One region of the Klebsiella planticola genome, then DNA from elsewhere that is predicted to be linked to it. Evidence: predicted binding sites of a transcription regulator. Region 1 holds the regulator's gene; each other region holds the start of a gene.

What was found. The regulator PurR, encoded in region 1, represses purine synthesis genes. The targets are predictions, from matches to a motif close to CANGCAAACGTTTGCNTG.
Region 2: the regulator PurR is predicted to act here: its motif matches at 1,632-1,649, upstream of purH (bifunctional phosphoribosylaminoimidazolecarboxamide formyltransferase/IMP cyclohydrolase).
Region 3: the regulator PurR is predicted to act here: its motif matches at 1,908-1,925, upstream of cvpA (colicin V production protein).
Region 4: the regulator PurR is predicted to act here: its motif matches at 2,173-2,190, upstream of purM (phosphoribosylformylglycinamidine cyclo-ligase).

What each region holds. Positions count from the first base shown of each region.
Region 1 is NZ_CP026047.1:4,801,512-4,804,969, forward strand. It holds gene MC50_RS23165 (MFS transporter) at 1-696, opposite strand, end outside; gene cydH (cytochrome bd-I oxidase subunit CydH) at 860-949, opposite strand; gene purR (HTH-type transcriptional repressor PurR) at 1,245-2,270, shown strand; gene punR (DNA-binding transcriptional activator PunR) at 2,289-3,200, opposite strand; gene punC (purine nucleoside transporter PunC) at 3,310-3,458, shown strand, end outside.
Region 2 is NZ_CP026047.1:2,015,037-2,018,494, forward strand. It holds gene purH (bifunctional phosphoribosylaminoimidazolecarboxamide formyltransferase/IMP cyclohydrolase) at 1-1,522, opposite strand, end outside; rRNA gene MC50_RS09780 (16S ribosomal RNA) at 2,136-3,458, shown strand, end outside.
Region 3 is NZ_CP026047.1:210,885-214,342, reverse strand. It holds gene folC (bifunctional tetrahydrofolate synthase/dihydrofolate synthase) at 1-1,093, shown strand, start outside; gene dedD (cell division protein DedD) at 1,083-1,781, shown strand; gene cvpA (colicin V production protein) at 1,980-2,468, shown strand; gene purF (amidophosphoribosyltransferase) at 2,502-3,458, shown strand, end outside.
Region 4 is NZ_CP026047.1:349,153-352,610, reverse strand. It holds gene ppk1 (polyphosphate kinase 1) at 1-167, opposite strand, end outside; gene purN (phosphoribosylglycinamide formyltransferase) at 441-1,082, opposite strand; gene purM (phosphoribosylformylglycinamidine cyclo-ligase) at 1,079-2,116, opposite strand; gene bglK (beta-glucoside kinase BglK) at 2,382-3,275, shown strand; gene MC50_RS01620 (6-phospho-beta-glucosidase) at 3,286-3,458, shown strand, end outside.

The DNA.
Region 1 (3,458 bases):
CGTAATGGTGTGCAGCACCGGTGAAATATAGGTATAGAGGGTAAACATCGCGCCGGCCCCCAGCACGGTGGTCAGCAATGCGGAGAGCACCTGCGGACGAACCAGCACCGAGAGCTCCTGTTTTACGTTCGGACGCTCGCCAGCGCTGCCTTTGGGCAACGAAAACCACAGGCTGACCATCGCCACCAGCCCCAGACCTGCCGTCGCGAGGAACGACATCCGCCAGCCGATGGTCTCGCCAAGCCATGTCGCCGCCGGAACGCCGCCAATATTAGCGATAGTCAAGCCCATGAACATGGTCGCCACCGCGCTGGCCTGTTTGTGTTTCGGCACCACGCTCGCCGCCACCACCGACCCGAGGCCGAAGAAAGCGCCGTGGTTAAGACTGGTGATAATGCGCGAAATCAGCAGCGTGGTGTAATCCGGCGCCATTGAGGAGAGAATGTTCCCCAGCGTAAAGATCGCCATCAGAAAAATCAGCGCATTTCTGCGCGCGCGATGAGAGAGCAGCAAAGTCATCAGCGGCGCACCGACCATCACGCCGATCGCATACGCGCTGATCAGCATTCCCGCCGCCGGAATTGACACGTCGACACCTTTGGCAATCACCGGCAGCAGCCCCATCGGGGAAAACTCCGTGGTGCCAATACCAAACGCGCCTATCGCCAGCGCTAACAAGGGAAAGTTGATTTTCATTCAATGACTCCAGCAGACCGTCATCGGCGACGGTATCTCATCAGAAGTCAAAAGCATGACATCAATCACAAAAAAACAAAAGTAAACGAAATGGCAAAAGATTTTTGCGAAATTGATAATAATGGCGGGACGTCGGGGGAAAGAGCCCTCTCCCCCGGATAAATCAGTGCAGCACCGCGGTCAGGCCGGCGGCCACGATCAGACCCAGGACAATAATCGTTGTCGTCAGCGAAAACTTTAAATCTGTATCCATCAATTTTTCCCCCAGTTATCCCCACATGAAAAGTGAGCTTGCTCATTTTTGCACAATATAGCGCAAAAATCTTCCATGTTTTAGGGTGATGCACATTTTTGCTCTTCCCCTTTGCCGCAAGATCGGACAAAATCCCACGCTAATTTGAAAGCGTATCGGCCATTGACCCCTTCCTGTCGTTCTGTGTCGTTTTCCCGACGTGATGCAATGTTGAAAATTGTATTCAGGGTGTGTATAGGCAAACGTTTACGTATCGATAATCAGACGATCAGGTCAAGGTCTGGAGTGAGAAGTAATGGCAACAATTAAAGATGTAGCGAAGCGCGCAAACGTTTCCACTACAACAGTGTCACATGTAATTAACAAAACCCGTTTCGTGGCGGAAGAAACCCGCAACGCCGTGTGGGCGGCGATCAAAGAGCTGCACTATTCCCCCAGTGCCGTGGCTCGCAGCCTGAAGGTTAATCACACCAAATCGATTGGCCTGCTGGCCACCAGCAGCGAAGCGGCCTATTTCGCTGAGATTATTGAAGCCGTAGAAAAGAGCTGTTTCCAGAAAGGCTATACCCTGATTCTGGGCAATGCGTGGAACGATCTCGAAAAGCAGCAGGCCTATCTGTCGATGATGGCGCAAAAGCGCGTCGACGGCCTGCTGGTTATGTGTTCTGAATATCCGGAATCGGTGCTCAGCATGCTGGAAGAGTACCGCCATATTCCGATGGTGGTAATGGACTGGGGTGAATCCAAAGCCGACTTTACCGATTCGGTCATCGATAACGCCTTTGAGGGCGGTTATATGGCCGGTCGCTATCTGGTGGAACGCGGCCATCGTGAAATCGGCGTGATCCCGGGTCCGCTGGAGCGTAACACCGGCGCCGGGCGCCTGGCGGGCTTTATGAAAGCCATGGAAGAAGCGCAGATCGCCGTTCCGGAAAGCTGGATTGTGCAGGGAGACTTCGAGCCTGAATCCGGCTACCGCGCAATGCAGCAGATCCTCAGCCAGCAGCATCGCCCGACGGCGGTCTTCTGCGGCGGCGACATCATGGCGATGGGCGCAATCTGCGCTGCGGATGAGATGGGGCTGCGCGTGCCGCAGGACATTTCGCTGATCGGGTATGATAACGTGCGTAACGCCCGCTATTTCAGCCCGGCGCTGACCACCATCCACCAGCCGAAAGATTCGCTGGGGGAAGCGGCCTTCAATATGCTGATGGATCGTATCGTCAACAAGCGCGAAGAGTCACAGTCGATCGAGGTTCACCCGCGGCTGGTAGAGCGCCGCTCCGTCGTAGACGGCCCGTTCGTCGACTACCGTCGCTAATCGCCCGTGCGGCGCCGGTTACTCCGGCGCCCGCAGCCACTCCCGGTTTAACGTTTCACTGTCCCCCAGATAATCCAGTAGCCACGACAGCGCCGGTGACGTGTCGCTCTGCTGCCAGGTCAGGCAGCACGCGGCGTCCGGGAACGGGTTTTCCAGCGCCAGCCCGGTCCATTCACCGCGGTCAATCCACGGGCGAGCAAAATGGCTCGGTACCATCCCTACGCACAATCCCGCCGAGAGGCAGGTGGCCGAGGATTCCCAGTCCGGCACCACCACCCTTTTCTGGTTGTCCAGTAGCCAGGTCGTGCGTTTTGGTAGCGAGCGGGAGGTGTCCTCCCTGACCAGCGACGGCCAGTTGCGCAACACATCATCGCTGAGCGGCCCGCTCATCTGCGCCAGAGGATGATGGCTCGCCACCACGCAATGCCAGCTCAACATCCCCATATCGCGAAAGGCGTAGCGTCCCCCCACCGGAATCGAACGGGTTGCCCCGATAGCCAGCTCCACGCGTCCGTCGGCCAGCGCGTCCCAGACACCGTTGAAGACCTCCTGAAAAACAATCAGCTCGACATCGGGAAAGTGACGATAAAAATCAACAATCATCTGGCGCATACGGGCCGGTTTAACAATGTCATCCACGGCTATCGACAGCTGACCACGCCAGCCGTTGGCTATCTGCTGACACTGTTGGCGGGTGATCTGCATTTTTTTGATAACAGATCGTCCTTCCTGTAAAAACCAGAGCCCGGCGGGGGTCAATTCGACATCGCGATGGCGGCGTTCAAAAAGCGGTACCGCCAGCCACTCCTCCAGCTGACGTACGGTATAACTGACCGCCGAAGGTACGCGGTGCAGCTCCTGCGCCGCGGCGCTAAAGCTGCCGTTGCGGGCGACAGCATCAACAACTTCGAGTGAGTATTCGGACCACATATTCTGCCTGCAAAAATTTTGAACGCATGTAGCAAATATTAGCGTTTCACAAGCCAGAATGCACTCCCTACACTCTGCGGCATCATACCTGCATCTATAAGAGAATGTTATGCAACAACCCGGGAAAGGATTTTTAGTGTGGCTGGCGGGACTCAGCGTGCTGGGTTTCCTCGCTACCGACATGTATCTGCCGGCCTTTTCGGCCATCCAGCAAGATCTCAATACTTCTGCAGCGTCGGTCAGCGCCAGTCTGAGCCT
Region 2 (3,458 bases), 2.7 Mb from region 1:
CTTCGTCGTCACGGATAGAGCCGCCAGGCTGGATAACACAGGTAATGCCCACTGCAGCAGCAGCGTCGATACCGTCACGGAACGGGAAGAAGGCGTCAGAAGCCATTGCCGAGCCTTTCACTTCCAGACCTTCATCGCCCGCTTTGATACCGGCAATTTTCGCCGAGTAAACGCGGCTCATCTGGCCTGCACCTATCCCGATGGTCATGTTCTCTTTTGCATAGACAATGGCGTTGGATTTCACGAACTTCGCCACTTTCCAGCAGAACAGCGCGTCACGCAGTTCCTGCTCGGTAGGCTGGCGTTTCGTCACCACGCGCAGATCGCCCCCGGTGACCATGCCCAGGTCGCGATCCTGAACCAGCAGGCCGCCGTTAACGCGTTTGAAATCGAGCCCCGGAACGCGTGCCGCCCACTCGCCGCAGGTCAGAACGCGGACGTTCTGCTTGGCCGCAGTAATCTTCAGGGCCTCTTCGCTGGCGGATGGCGCAATGATCACTTCAACAAACTGGCGAGAAATGATGGCCTGTGCGGTTTCCGCATCCAGTTCGCGGTTGAAGGCGATAATGCCGCCGAATGCGGAGGTCGGGTCGGTTTTGTAGGCGCGATCGTAAGCATCCAGAATTGAGTCGCTGACCGCAACGCCGCACGGGTTGGCGTGTTTAACAATCACGCAGGCCGGTTCGCTGAACTCTTTCACGCACTCCAGCGCCGCATCGGTATCCGCGATGTTGTTATAAGAAAGGGCTTTGCCTTGAACCTGAGTGGCGGTCGCCACCGACGCTTCTTTAATGTCTTCTTCTATATAGAAGGCAGCCTGCTGATGGCTGTTCTCGCCGTAGCGCATATCCTGCTTCTTAATGAAGTTCAGGTTCAGCGTACGCGGGAAGCGGCCGGAGGCTTCCTGAGTCTCACCATGATAGGCCGGAACCATGCTGCCGAAGTAGTTGGCAATCATGCTGTCGTAGGCAGCGGTGTGCTCAAAAGCTTTAATGGCGAGATCGAAGCGGGTTTCCAGAGTCAGGGAACCGTCGTTCGCATCCATCTCTTTAATAATGGCGTGGTAGTCATGGCTCTTCACGACGATAGCCACGTCTTTATGGTTCTTGGCTGCGGAGCGCACCATGGTCGGGCCGCCGATATCGATATTCTCCACCGCATCTTCCAGCGAGCACCCTTCGCGGGCGACGGTCTGGGCAAACGGATAAAGGTTAACAACAACCATATCGATAGGAGAGATCGCGTGCTGGGCCATGATCTCGTCATCCTGGCCGCGACGGCCGAGAATGCCGCCGTGTACTTTTGGATGCAGGGTCTTAACGCGTCCATCCATCATTTCCGGGAAACCGGTGTAGTCAGAGACTTCGGTTACCGGCAGACCTTTCTCAGCCAGCAGGCGTGCGGTACCACCCGTAGACAGTAGCTCAACACCACGAGCGGAAAGAGCCTGCGCGAATTCGACGATACCGGCCTTGTCAGAAACACTGAGCAGAGCGCGGCGGACTGGACGACGTTGTTGCATGGTATTAAATCCCCAGGATTTGAACATTACAGAGAGCGTTAGGTGAGTTTTTGTCTAAAAACTCACCTAACGCACCCAACCGGGCATCCTTGTCATAGCGCGGCATTGTAACGAAAACGTTTGCGCAACGCTCGCGAATTTTTATCTTTCTCTTTTTGCCGATCTCTTCTCTATATAGAAGGGGCTTTTGACGGCCTTTATCAGCTAAGAACAGGCGTGGTCTGTGGATAATTCTGTGTGTAACAGGGTATAAAGCGGGGTTTTGCTGGGGAATGCAGCAGTCAGTCATTTTTCTGCAATTTTTCTATTGCGGGCGCTCGAGAACTCCCTATAATGCGCCTCCATCGACACGGAACAACGGCAAACAAGCCGCCGGGTTGAAAGAGAAAACTTCTGAAATTCAGGGTTGACTCTGAAAGAGGAAAGCGTAATATACGCCACCTCGCGACAGAGCGCTCAGCGCCGTCGCACTGCTCTTTAACAATTTATCAGACAATCTGTGTGGGCACTCAAAGTGACATGGATTCTTAACGTCCTCGGACGAAAAATGAATACCAAGTCTCTGAGTGAACACGTAATTCATTACGAAGTTTAATTCACGAGCATCAAACTTAAATTGAAGAGTTTGATCATGGCTCAGATTGAACGCTGGCGGCAGGCCTAACACATGCAAGTCGAGCGGTAGCACAGAGAGCTTGCTCTCGGGTGACGAGCGGCGGACGGGTGAGTAATGTCTGGGAAACTGCCTGATGGAGGGGGATAACTACTGGAAACGGTAGCTAATACCGCATAACGTCGCAAGACCAAAGTGGGGGACCTTCGGGCCTCATGCCATCAGATGTGCCCAGATGGGATTAGCTAGTAGGTGGGGTAATGGCTCACCTAGGCGACGATCCCTAGCTGGTCTGAGAGGATGACCAGCCACACTGGAACTGAGACACGGTCCAGACTCCTACGGGAGGCAGCAGTGGGGAATATTGCACAATGGGCGCAAGCCTGATGCAGCCATGCCGCGTGTATGAAGAAGGCCTTCGGGTTGTAAAGTACTTTCAGCGAGGAGGAAGGCATTAAGGTTAATAACCTTAGTGATTGACGTTACTCGCAGAAGAAGCACCGGCTAACTCCGTGCCAGCAGCCGCGGTAATACGGAGGGTGCAAGCGTTAATCGGAATTACTGGGCGTAAAGCGCACGCAGGCGGTTTGTTAAGTCAGATGTGAAATCCCCGGGCTCAACCTGGGAACTGCATTTGAAACTGGCAAGCTTGAGTCTTGTAGAGGGGGGTAGAATTCCAGGTGTAGCGGTGAAATGCGTAGAGATCTGGAGGAATACCGGTGGCGAAGGCGGCCCCCTGGACAAAGACTGACGCTCAGGTGCGAAAGCGTGGGGAGCAAACAGGATTAGATACCCTGGTAGTCCACGCTGTAAACGATGTCGACTTGGAGGTTGTTCCCTTGAGGAGTGGCTTCCGGAGCTAACGCGTTAAGTCGACCGCCTGGGGAGTACGGCCGCAAGGTTAAAACTCAAATGAATTGACGGGGCCCGCACAAGCGGTGGAGCATGTGGTTTAATTCGATGCAACGCGAAGAACCTTACCTACTCTTGACATCCAGAGAACTTAGCAGAGATGCTTTGGTGCCTTCGGGAACTCTGAGACAGGTGCTGCATGGCTGTCGTCAGCTCGTGTTGTGAAATGTTGGGTTAAGTCCCGCAACGAGCGCAACCCTTATCCTTTGTTGCCAGCGGTTCGGCCGGGAACTCAAAGGAGACTGCCAGTGATAAACTGGAGGAAGGTGGGGATGACGTCAAGTCATCATGGCCCTTACGAGTAGGGCTACACACGTGCTACAATGGCATATACAAAGAGAAGCGACCTCGCGAGAGCAAGCGGACCTCATAAAGTATGTCGTAGTCCGGATTGGAGTCTGCAACTCGACT
Region 3 (3,458 bases), 900 kb from region 1:
TAAAGGAACCACCTGCCGCACGCTGGAGTCTGTGCTGATGGCGGCGGGCTACAAGGTGGGGGTTTACAGTTCACCGCATCTGGTGCGCTATACCGAGCGCGTGCGAGTACAGGGCGCGGAGCTGCCGGAAGCGGCGCATACCGCCTCTTTTGCTGAAATTGAAGCCGCGCGCGGTGAGATTTCCCTGAGCTATTTCGAGTTTGGTACGCTCTCTGCACTGTGGTTGTTTAAGCAGGCGCAGCTCGACGTGGTGATCCTTGAGGTTGGTCTCGGCGGGCGTCTTGATGCCACCAATATCGTTGATGCGGATGTGGCGGTGGTAACCAGCATCGCCCTGGATCATACTGACTGGCTGGGGCCGGATCGGGAAAGCATTGGCCGCGAGAAGGCCGGTATTTTCCGTGCCGGTAAACCGGCCGTCGTTGGCGAACCGGAGATGCCCCATACCATCGCAGAGGTAGCCGCCGGGAAAGGCGCAACGCTTCTGCGTCGCGATGTCGACTGGCGCTATGCCGCCGGTGCGCAGACGTGGTCATTCAGTGACGGGGAGGGGACGCTGGCAGATTTACCGTTGCCTCAGATTCCGCTGCCGAATGCCGCAACGGCGCTGGCGGCGCTGCGAGCCAGCCGACTTCAGGTGAGCGATCGGGCGATTCGCGACGGTATTAAACAGGCCATGCTGCCGGGGCGTTTTCAGATAATCAGCGAAACGCCGCGCGTTATTCTCGATGTGGCGCATAACCCCCATGCGGCAGCCTGGCTCGCCGGACGTCTCAAAAGCCTGTCGAAAACGGGGCGCGTGCTGGCGGTTGTTGGTATGCTGCATGATAAGGATATTGCCGGCACGCTGGCAAACCTGACGGCGGAAGTGGATAGCTGGTACTGTGCGCCTCTGGAGGGGCCGCGCGGTGCAACGGCGCAACAGCTGCAGGAGCATTTGCACGCAGGAAAAGCTTACGCCAACGTGGCTCAGGCCTGGCATGCGGCGATGGCCGATGCCAGACCGGAAGATACGGTGCTGGTGTGTGGTTCATTCCATACGGTGGCGCATGTAATGGAAGAAATAGAGGCGGGGAGAATCGGTGGCGAGTAAGTTTCAGAACCGTTTAGTCGGGACGATTGTACTGGTAGCGCTGGGGGTGATTATCCTCCCGGGACTGCTTGACGGTCAGAAAAAGCATTATCAGGACGAGTTCGCGGCAATTCCACTGGTGCCAAAACCGGGCGATCGCGATGAGCCGGATATGCTTCCGGCGGCGACTCAGGCCCTTCCGGCCCAACCGCCGGAAGGGGCGGCGGAAGAGGTCAGAGCGGGTGACGCCGCTGCGCCGTCATTGGATCCGTCGCGTATTCCGGTTAACAGCAACAGTTTCGATGATGTGCAGGAGCCGGTGGTCGCGCCGAAGCCGCAGCCCAAACCGCAGCCTCAGCCTAAACCGCAGCCTCAGCCGCCGAAGCCGGTTGAGAAGCCGCAGCCGCAGCAACAAACCGTTGCCCAGACGCCGCCGGCGAAACCGGCAGAGATACCTGCTCCGACCGGCAAAGCCTATGTGGTACAGCTCGGTGCGTTGAAGAATGCGGATAAGGTCAACGAAATCGTCGGTAAGCTGCGTTCCTCCGGGTTTAAGGTCTACACGTCGCCTTCGACGCCGGTTCAGGGTAAAATTACCCGTATTCTGGTCGGTCCCGATACCTCAAAAGATAAACTGAAAGGGCAGCTTGGCGACCTGAAACAGATCTCCGGCCTGAGCGGTGTGGTCATGGGATATAGCCCCAACTAATCTTGCCCCTTGCCGCGCTGATGAGGGGCGAAGCTCCTGTCTGACGCGCTTTCAGGAGGCGCAAGGCAGCATGGCGTTGAATGTTTTTTCAGCGCCATTTTTATTTCTGTAGGGCACGGAAATCCCTACGCAAACGTTTTCTTTTTCTGTTAGAATGCGCCCCGAACCGGACGACAGGGCGTAAATCGTGGGATGTTTATGGTCTGGATTGATTACGTCATTATAGCGGTGATTGGTTTTTCCTGTCTGGTAAGCCTGATCCGCGGCTTTGTTCGTGAAGCGTTATCGCTGGTAACCTGGGGATGTGCTTTCTTTGTCGCCAGTCATTACTACACTTACCTGGCTGTCTGGTTCACGGGCTTTGAAGACGAAATGGTCCGCAATGGGATTGCTATCGCGATACTGTTTATCGCAACGCTTATCGTTGGCGCCATCGTTAACTATGTGATTGGCGCACTGGTTGAGAAAACGGGCCTGTCGGGTACCGACAGGGTGTTAGGGATCTGTTTTGGCGCCCTGCGTGGCGTGCTGATTGTCTCTGCGATTCTGTTCTTTCTCGATAGCTTTACCGGTATGGCGAAAAGCGAAGACTGGCAAAAGTCAGAGCTTATCCCGCAGTTCAGTTTCGTTATCAGATGGTTTTTTGACTATCTGCAAAGCTCGTCAAGTTTCTTGCCCAAAGCATAAGCGTTGGGATGTGGCTGAACGAGGAAAAGACGTATGTGCGGTATTGTCGGTATCGCCGGTGTTATGCCGGTAAACCAGTCGATTTATGACGCGTTAACGGTGCTTCAGCATCGTGGCCAGGATGCCGCAGGCATCATCACTATTGATGCAAATAACTGTTTCCGTTTGCGTAAGGCGAACGGACTGGTGAGCGACGTTTTTGAAGCTCGCCACATGCAGCGTATGCAGGGCAATATGGGGATTGGCCATGTTCGCTATCCTACGGCGGGCAGCTCAAGTGCCTCCGAAGCGCAGCCTTTCTATGTCAACTCACCGTATGGTATTACGTTGGCGCATAACGGCAATCTGACCAACGCGCACGAGCTGCGCAAGAAGCTGTTTGAAGAAAAACGCCGCCATATCAACACCACCTCCGATTCTGAAATCCTGCTCAACATCTTCGCCAGCGAGCTGGATAACTTCCGTCATTACCCACTGGAAGCGGATAACATTTTTGCCGCGATTGCCGCCACCAACCGTCAGATCCGCGGCGCCTACGCCTGCGTGGCGATGATTATCGGTCACGGTATGGTCGCGTTCCGCGATCCGAACGGCATCCGCCCTCTGGTGTTGGGGAAACGTGATGTTGGCGATGGTCGTACCGAGTATATGGTGGCCTCCGAAAGCGTGGCGCTGGATACCCTGGGCTTCGAATTCCTGCGCGATGTGGCGCCGGGTGAAGCGGTCTATATTACCGAGAAGGGCCAGCTGTTTACCCGTCAGTGCGCCGAGAATCCGGTCAGCAACCCGTGCCTCTTTGAGTACGTCTATTTTGCTCGCCCGGACTCGTTTATCGACAAAATTTCCGTCTACAGCGCGCGCGTCAATATGGGCACCAAACTGGGTGAGAAGATCGCTCGCGAGTGGGAAGATCTGGACATCGACGTGGTCATTCCGATTCCGGAAACCTCCTGCGATATTGCGCTGGAAATCGCCCGAATCCTCGATAAA
Region 4 (3,458 bases), 1.0 Mb from region 1:
TCAGCGAAGCGCACTTTATAAAATTCATCGAGGTTGTTGGAGTAGATGCCCAAAAAGCGCATGCGCTCAATCAGTGGATTGCTTTTATCCGCCGCTTCCTGAAGTACGCGTTCGTTAAAGGACAACCAGCTGAGTTCTTTCTCGATATATAGCTTTTCCTGGCCCATTACAACTCACACTCCGGTTGATTGATGTTGCTTTTTCATTATGGCGAGCTTTGCCATTGAATGTCCAACTATGTCAAAGAAGTATGACAGTTTTCTTTCAATGTGCTGTGAATAAAAACGATGGCGAGCGAGTGCCCATATTGTGTGCAAAGCGAGGCCGTGCCTGGAGATATACAGGGCAAAAATCATCGCTGATTTGAACAAAACCGGGGGAAAGCGGCTGGCGCTGAACCAATAAAAGGCGCCTCTGGCGAGTGCCGGAGACGCTGATGATTATTCTTCGGCCGCATGGCCCTGCGGCGGCAGAGGGGCGTTATCAAGCCAGGCCTGATTCCCCTCCATGCGCAGACGACCGTCCATAAACCAGCTCACCACCAGCGGATAGATGGCATGTTCCTGAGTCTGCACGCGGGCGGTAATCTCGTCTTCGCTATCCCCGGTAAAAACCGGCACTTTGGCCTGCAGAATGACCGGACCACCGTCGAGCTCATCGGTGACGAAATGCACCGAGGTACCGTGCTCCTCATCACCGTTTTCCAGTACCTGGCGATGCGTATGCAGCCCCGGGTATTTTGGCAACAACGACGGGTGGATATTCAGCAGGCGCCCCTGATAATGGGCGACAAACGCCGGACTAAGGATCCGCATGTAGCCTGCCAGCACCACCAGATCCGGCGCATAAGCATCGATCTCATGCATCAGCTCGCGATCGAAGGCTTCGCGATTGGCAAACTGGCTGGCCGACAACGCATGGGCCGGGATACCGGCCTCACGCGCGCGTTCAAGGCCGAACGCGTCGGCCTTATTGCTGAATACCGCTCTCAGGGTGCCGTTAATCTGCTTTCGGGCGCAGGCATCAATTATCGCCTGCAAATTGCTTCCGTTACCGGAAATCAGCACCACAATGTTTTTCATTCAATGACCACACGCTGTTCGGAATCAGAAGCTTTGATATAGCCGATTTTCCACGCGTTTTCACCTTTCTCGCTCAGCAGCGCGATGGCGCTGTCGGCGACGTCTGCCGGCAGGGCGATAACCATGCCGACGCCGCAGTTAAAGGTACGGTACATTTCATGGCTGCTGACGTTACCGGCCTGCTGCAACCAGTTGAACACTTCTGGCCATTGCCAGGAGGACTCGTCGATGACCGCCTGGGTGTTATCCGGCAGAACGCGCGGAATGTTTTCCCAGAAGCCGCCGCCGGTCAGGTGGGCAATCGCGTGGACTTCAACGTTAGCAATCAGGTCCAGCACCGACTTAACGTAGATGCGGGTCGGCGCCAGCAGATGGTCGGCCAGCGGCGAACCATTCAGATCGGTGGTCTGCGGATCGACGCCGCTGACTTCGATAATTTTGCGCACCAGCGAGTAGCCGTTGGAATGTGGACCGCTGGAGGCCAGCGCGACCAGCACGTCGCCATCGGCAACTTTGCTACCATCGATAATTTCTGATTTTTCTACTACGCCGACGCAAAAGCCCGCGACGTCATAGTCATCGCCGTGGTACATGCCCGGCATTTCCGCCGTTTCGCCGCCAACCAGCGCACAGCCTGACTGCAGGCAGCCTTCTGCGATGCCGCTGATGACGCTGGCTGCCGTATCGACATCCAGTTTACCGGTTGCATAGTAGTCGAGGAAAAACAGGGGTTCTGCCCCCTGGACCACCAGGTCATTGACGCACATCGCCACCAGGTCAATACCGATAGTATCGTGGCGCTTCAGGTCCATCGCCAGCCGCAGCTTGGTGCCGACGCCGTCAGTGCCGGAAACCAGAACCGGCTCGCGGTATTTTTGCGGCAATGCGCACAGTGCGCCGAATCCGCCCAGTCCACCCATCACTTCCGGGCGTCGGGTTTTCTTCACCACACCCTTGATACGGTCGACGAGCGCGTTGCCTGCATCAATATCTACGCCGGCATCTTTATAGCTGAGAGAGGTTTTATCGGTCACTGCGAAATCTCCACACATTTGCGGTAGCAAGAAAAATCGGCGCAATTCTAACAGGGAAAGCAAACGTTTGCGAGCCTGCTTTGCAGTCGGCGTTAATCGGCTGCGATATGAACAAATTTGAAGCGGTTCACGAAAATGAAACCGGGTACATTCTTGTACTTGCCTCTGACATCGGGAATAGCCATCATGCCACTGAAACCGGTTTCTTTTTTTGTTCAGGAGAGCCGAAGGTTGATTCTGCGGGGATTCAGGAGGAAGAGACGGGATGAACATTGCCGCATTTGATATCGGTGGAACGGCGTTAAAAATGGGCGTCAGCACCGCTGCGGGCGAACTGCTTGAAAAAGGTAAGCAGTCGATTATTGACAGCGACGGCGACCAGATACTGCAAGCGATGCTGGCGTGGATTGCTGCTCACCCGACGTGTGAAGGCGTGGCGATCGGCGCGCCTGGCTATGTCAACCCGCACACCGGCTTTATCGAAATGGGCGGCGCAATCCGTCAGTTCGATAATTTTGCGATTAAGCGCTGGCTGGAACAACAGACCGGGCTTCCGGTCGCCATCGAAAACGATGCTAACTGCGTCCTGCTCGCCGAGCGCTGGCAGGGTAAGGCGGTCGACATGAGTGACTTTCTGGTCCTGACAATCGGCACCGGCGTCGGCGGCGCGATTTTTTGTCACAACCAGCTGGTGCATGGCGCGCGTTTTCGCGCGGGCGAATTCGGCTATATGCAGACCGAACGCCCCGGCGCCCGCGATGTGCGCCGCTCTTCAATGAATGAAAACTGCACGATGCGCGTATTGCGCGACCGCTATGCCGGGCATGTCGGTAAATCGCTGGAAGCGGTAACCGGTGAAGAGATCTTCGATCGCTACGAGGCGGGCGATGCGGTTTGCCAGCGGCTGGTGGCTGACTTTTTCAACGGTCTCGGTACCGGTCTGTATAACCTGGTGAACATTTTTGATCCGCAGGCCATTTTCATCGGCGGCGGCATTGTGGAACGGCCGGGCTTTTTGGCGCTGCTGCGCGAACATCTGGCCTGGTTCGGTATCGCGGACTATCTCGACACCGTCAGCCACGGCAACGATGCCGGTTTGATGGGGGCGGTTTACCATTTTAATCAGCAAAACCGATCGCTTAACGGCGATCGCTCATAAGGAAGAGAACATGTCTGGATTTAAAGAAGGTTTTCTGTGGGGCGGCGCGGTGGCGGCGCATCAGCTGGAAGGCGGCTGGCAGGAAGGGGGTAAAGGCGTCAGCGTGGCCGACGTGATGACCGCCGGCGCACACGGCGTGCCGCGTGAAATCACCGATGGCGTACTGCCGGGGAAAAATTATCC